One region of the Bacillus sp. NP247 genome, then DNA from elsewhere that is predicted to be linked to it. Evidence: a T-box and tRNA genes for the amino acid it is inferred to sense, from the RefSeq annotation. Region 1 holds a T-box; the other holds one or more tRNA genes.

Region 1 (3,185 bases):
AACATGGAATATTTGGCACAGCTTTCAGTAGAAATGAATCTTCAGGAAGAATTACTAGTTGAATTAGAAAAATTAGCGGAAGAAGTTCCTGAGACATGGCGTTTAGATGCGATTGCATACGTGTTTGGTGCGATGAATGACATAGATAAAGAAAAATAATATATCGAAAATGCAATAAAAATAGATGAAGAGCATGTGGAAGTACTATATCATTATGCGAAAATACTTGTTAAAAAGCAGAATGTAGAAGCCATTCAAGTTGCGCTGAAAGTAATGCATAAAGATTTGGAAAGTGAACGTATATTTGGTGTGTACGTAAAAGCAATGGAACAACATAAAAAATTATCCCAAACACGAGACGCACTTCATACGCTAAAAGTGAAAAAAGCAGAAAGAAGTACAGCGTTTATGTATGCAGCTACTGCGGTTGCCGAAAGATTAGTAGAAAGGCAGCAAAATGAGCAACCGAAAAAATCTATATTTACAAGAGTATTTTATCGTATGAAAAATCGTGCGAAGGAAATTTCAATGATTACAGTTGTTATCGATTTATTTGAAATCTCCTTAAAGTTAAATCCCAAAAATAGTATGGCAGCGCAGCGTTTCGCAATATTTTATGAGAATGCAGCGATGAATAAAGAAGCGATAGAGGTATTACAAACATCGTTAGAAAATAAGTGGGATTATGATGTAGCGAAGCAACTTGTAAATCTTTTCATTGATTGTGAGGAAGAGGATATGTTACGAGATGCTTTTGAATTAACGAAACAAATGGTTCGAGAGCTACCGGATGATTATGATACTCTTCTTTTACAAGCGAATGTATTATGCAAGCTAGGCGAAGAAAGAAAAGCCGAAAAAATTCACTTGCAATTAATTGAGAAAACACCATTTGTAAGTAGAGGATTCCTTGCCTTAGCAGAAGTATATCAAAGTCAAGAGAGGTATGAGGATGCGATTTATTTATTAGAAGATGCTTCTGTGCATCATCCAAATGAAACGGCAATTCTTCTTGCTTTAGCATCTTCGTATCATAAAGCTGGGCAAACGACAAAGGCAGAAAAAATAACTAGTGAAATATTAGCAATTGATGCTACTGACTTGTTAGCAAGATACGATCATGCTTGTTATTTAACATCATTAAACAGAAATGAAGAGGCAAGAGATGAACTTGAAATTGTGCTTCGTGAAGATGAAACAGGATTTTTCGCTGAACTTGCAGAGAAAGATGAAGATTTAGCAGGATTGCGAGAGTTTGAAAAGTAATTGTATAGGAATAGAGAAAAAGGGTATAAATAAAAATATGTTTTGAATTGGTTGACAATTAATTGCCCGATGGCATAAAATAACTTTTAATAAAGTATACAAATCTGAAGACGAGAAAGAGTAAAATAGTGAGCTGTTCTCCAGAGAGCCGGTGTATTGCTGAAAGCCGGTGTGCAGACGTTATTTGAAAATCATCTCCGAGGAGCCGTGGCTGAATAAAGTAAGCTCGGACGGATGTCTACCGTTACAAAGAACGCGTATGTTAGTACGTTGCTAAGTGCTATTAGTGAAAAGCTAATAGAATTAGGGTGGTAACGCGGGTAAACCCGTCCCTACTTCATAGGGACGGGTTTTTTGTGTGCTTTTAAAACATTCAAAGGAGTGATTGTACATGAAGAAAGTAGATGTAAAAGAGTCAGCTGTAGGGAGAGAAACACGTATTCGTAAGCAGTGGAACGAACAACGTATTTTCGAGCAATCAATTCAGAATCGAGAAGGTGCACAATCTTTTGTGTTTTATGAAGGGCCACCAACGGCGAATGGATTACCACACGTTGGCCATGCACTTGGGCGGGCGATTAAAGATTTAGTAGCGAGATATAAAACGATGGCTGGATATAAAGTGTTAAGAAAAGCCGGATGGGATACACATGGATTACCTGTAGAATTAGGTGTTGAAAAGCAACTTGGTATTTCAGGTAAACATGAAATCGAAGAGTATGGCATTGAACCATTTATTCAAAAGTGTAAAGAGAGTGTATTCACATATGAGAAGCAGTGGCGTGAATTTACGGAGAGTATTGGATATTGGGTGGATATGGATGATCCGTACGTTACTTTAGAGAATCCATATATCGAAAGTGTATGGAATATTTTAGGGACGATTCATGAAAAAGGCTTGTTATATAAAGGGCATAGAGTTTCACCGTACTGCCCAAGCTGTCAAACATCGCTTAGTTCACATGAAGTTGCACAAGGGTACAAAGTGGTTAAAGATTTAAGCGCAACGGTTAAGTTTAAAGTGAAAGATAGTGAAAATGAATATTTCCTTGGATGGACAACAACACCGTGGACGCTTCCAGCGAATGTTGCACTTGCCGTACATCCGAATATGGAATACGTGAAAGCAAAACAAGAAGAATCAGTGTATATTGTTGCAAAAGATCGTGTGCAAGAAGTGCTAAAAGATGATTATGAAGTAGTCTCTGTTCATAAAGGAGAAGAATTATTAAATATTTCATATACAGCACCGTTTCCGATGAAAGAAGTTACAAATGGATACCGTGTTATTGCGGCAGATTTTGTAACTGCAGATAGTGGAACAGGACTCGTTCATATCGCTCCAGCATATGGGGAGGACGATTATAAAGTCGTTCAAAGTGAAGGGTTATCGTTCTTACATGTTGTAGATGAAAAAGGTGAGTATACAGATGCAGTACCATTTCTTAAAGGTAAGTTTGTAAAAGAATGTGACGTTGATATCGTTCGCTATTTAGCGAAAGAGGACTTGTTATATCATAAAGAAAAATATGAGCATAGCTATCCACACTGTTGGCGCTGTGATTCTCCGTTACTTTATTATGCAGGAGAAAGCTGGTTAATCCGCACTACTGAAATTAAAGAAACATTTTTACAAAATAATAATTCTGTCACGTGGTATCCAGATCATATGAAACATGGACGCTTTGGTAAGTTTTTAGAAAATATGGTGGATTGGAACATTAGCCGAAATAGATATTGGGGAACACCGTTAAACGTATGGGAATGTGAAAACTGTGAGCATCAATTTTCACCGAAAAGTATTGCTGAATTAAGAAAGCATAGTACAAAAGAAACGCCTGAAGATTTAGAATTGCATAAGCCATATGTAGATGAAGTGCAAGTTTGTTGTGAAAAATGCGGAAGTACAATGAATCGTA
Region 2 (3,185 bases), 2.1 Mb from region 1:
CTATCGGTCCAATCATTCCAGAGAAAGATGTAAGAAGTCCGAGAAAACCGTTAAAAAAATCTCTTGTTTCTGGTTCTGTAATCTCAAATGTCAACAAGTTAAAAGCGAGCCAATAGAAACCATAACCAACTCCTAAAAGGGCTCCCATTAGTAAAATATAGTGAGATGCACTTTTTCCCGCTACTAAAACGACGATAAAAAAAACAGCTAACGTGCCTACACCGATTCGCAATAAAATCGAGCGATCAATACGTTTCGCTAATTTCCCGCCCACAAGAAATGTTAGAGGCTGCAATACAACGCTGGCCAAATTATACAAGCCCAGATTTACATAATTTTGTGTTTGCTTCCATAAATAAATGTTTACAAACGTATTCGATAAAGAAATTGCGAGCGTGTATAAACCTCCTATAACGAGCAATAATACTAAATCCCGATTCACTTCAACATCACCAATTACATGTTTCCACTTCATACACAACTCTCCTTTACTTCATCTTCTAGTCTTCCAAAGACAAGCTCAATTATGTAAAAGGAGAGCATAGAAAAAAGCTAGGAGAAAATCCTAGCTTTTTTCTAGCTGTATTAACTTTAATTACTTTGCTTCTTGGTAAAGTTTTTCAGCAACGTTCCAATCTACAACGTTCCAGAATGCACCGATGTAGTCAGGACGACGGTTTTGGTAATTTAAGTAGTAAGCATGCTCCCAAACATCTAAACCGATAACTGGAGTTTTACCTTCAGTTAAAGGAGAATCTTGGTTTGGAGTGCTTGTTACTTCTAACTCACCATTGTTTACTACTAACCAAGCCCAACCAGAACCGAAGCGAGTTGCGCCAGCTTTTGCGAATTCTTCTTTGAATGCGTCGAAGCTACTGAATTTCGCTTCAATCGCAGTTGCAAGTTCGCCTACTGGTTGTCCCCCGCCGTTTGGAGATAGGATTGTCCAGAAGAATGTATGGTTAGCATGTCCGCCACCATTGTTACGTACTGCTGTGCGGATTGCTTCAGGTACTTCGTTTAAGTTTGCAACTAATTCTTCAACGCTTTTGTCTGCTAATTCTGCATGACCTTCTAAAGCAGCGTTTAAGTTTGTAATATACGTGTTGTGATGTTTTGTATGATGGATGTTCATTGTTTCTTTATCAAAGTGAGGTTCTAAAGCATCATACGCATAAGGTAAATTTGGTAATTCGTGTTTTGCCATTGTTATATTCCTCCCGGTTTATGTATTGTCACTACATATGTGACCTACAACTTCATTCTACCCTAATTGCCATAGGGTGCAAACAAATAAATCGCTTTGTCTTGCTATCATTAAAGTAGCAAAATTCCCACTTCTTTTCAATTAAAATGCTCATATATTCCGTAAAAAAAACTTCCTTCTACAAGGAAGCTTCCTGCTGACATAATAAACATGTGAAATGGATATGGACCCTGTAGGACTCGAACCTACGACCGGACGGTTATGAGCCGTCTGCTCTAACCAACTGAGCTAAGGGTCCACGATTATGTATGTACCATTAAAAACAACTAAATTCCCATCGGATATATCGTTTGAAAAATGTAAGATAAATTTACCATATACAAAAGAAAAGTGTCAATTGTATTTTTCTCTACTAAAAGAAGTAAATTAATAAGAAGAAATTTAGTCCTCTCTACTATATGTAAATATAATATATCTTGAGCTTCTCTAGATTCGTACGTTACAATGATTTTATACATACATAAAGGAAGTGAATCTATGTCCATTTTTACACAGCTAGCAAAAAGTGTATATTCGCCTAAAGATATGGCACTTTTCCGTTTTCAAAAGATCGGTAAAACCATCTTGTATATTATGCTTCTTTGCCTAATCACTACTATTCCAAGAACTTTCTTGTACGGTAGCGTCATCCAAGATGGTGTTAATATGGTAAATACAGTAATCGAAAAAGATTTACCTGATTTCAAAATCGAAAACGGCGAGCTACAAGCTGATATTGATCAACCTATCGAAAAAGAAGACGGAAATGCCCTTTTCGTATTTGATCCAAATTCAACAGACTTAGAAAAATATCAAAATAAAACAGGTTTATTTGTTTTAAAAGATAAAGTAGTCTCCATGGGAAATGGTCAAACCCAAACATACTCCTATAATGACTTATTAGGCGCATCTCTTGAGAAAAAAGATTTACAAGATTTCATTTCGTTATTTGACAGTATTTATCCAATCTTATTATTCGTTATTGGGGTCTTACTGTACTTGTTCCAATTATTTATTACCTTTGTAGGAGTTACATTGCTTGCCTTCATCGGTTCTGCGATGAGCGGTCAACGCAAATTATCTTATAAACAAGTTTGGACATTAACTGCTTACAGCTACACAATTCCAACACTCTTCTTTATGATTATGGATTTATTCAAAATAAACGTACCTGGTGCAACATTCATTTACATTGCAGTTGTTTTAATCGTTCTATATTTAACAATTAAAGAAGTTCCAAAACCGAAAGAAAAACAAGAACTATAAAAAAATGCCTAAATAGGCATTTTTTTTTTGGACAAGCATATATTCCTAGCAAAGGAGTGAAGGATATGAAGAGATTAGGTGTACTCTTATTCGTGCTTGTCCTCGGTTATATATTTTATTACGACATAAAAATCGGTACTTTACCGATGTTAAGTTCATACAAAAAAACCTCTGCTGCCCAAACGATAAAAAAAGAAAATACAGATGCAAAACAAAATAAAGAGAAAGAAACAGAAACGGATACAGTTTATAAAGCAATCGAAGTAAAAACTGGCGATACAGTTCTTTCTATTACAGAAGCGATTAATAAGAAAAAAATTCCTTCTATTGAAAAAGTAATTGATGATTTTAAGCAATTAAATAAAAATACATCTGCTACAAAAATCCAAGTTGGAAAGTCTTATAAATTCCCGTTATATCAATAAGCAATCACTTAATCCTTGTCAATTACATAAAGGCGCTGATACAATAGTAAAAGTGAAACCGAGTACTTTGGTTTCTATAGCCCTTTCTCACACATACTATCATTGATGTAAGGGACTAAAATAAGAAACTTCTTTTATAAGGAGAGCGATCAATTCGTGAATGAAATGACTCAACGTACAAAAACACGTCCAGTTAAAGTCGGTAATTTAACAATTGGCGGTAACAATGAATTAATTATACAAAGTAT

Evidence for each region. The T-box of region 1 lies ahead of ileS (isoleucine--tRNA ligase). A T-box ahead of a tRNA ligase gene usually reads a tRNA of that ligase, here a tRNA-Ile.
Region 2: it encodes a tRNA-Ile, which carries the amino acid that the T-box ahead of ileS (isoleucine--tRNA ligase) is inferred to sense. The anticodon was not compared.

The regions. Positions count from the first base shown of each region.
Region 1 covers NZ_CP076653.1:4,763,022-4,766,206, forward strand. Annotated here, with positions in the region: partial or broken gene KPL75_RS24800 (tetratricopeptide repeat protein) at 1-1,266, shown strand, start outside; T-box leader at 1,365-1,603, shown strand; gene ileS (isoleucine--tRNA ligase) at 1,658-3,185, shown strand, end outside.
Region 2 covers NZ_CP076653.1:1,535,577-1,538,761, forward strand. Annotated here, with positions in the region: gene KPL75_RS08080 (MFS transporter) at 1-475, opposite strand, end outside; gene sodA (superoxide dismutase [Mn]) at 596-1,207, opposite strand; tRNA gene KPL75_RS08090 (tRNA-Ile) at 1,432-1,505, opposite strand; gene KPL75_RS08095 (DUF1189 domain-containing protein) at 1,745-2,512, shown strand; gene KPL75_RS08100 (hypothetical protein) at 2,578-2,937, shown strand; gene ispG (flavodoxin-dependent (E)-4-hydroxy-3-methylbut-2-enyl-diphosphate synthase) at 3,103-3,185, shown strand, end outside.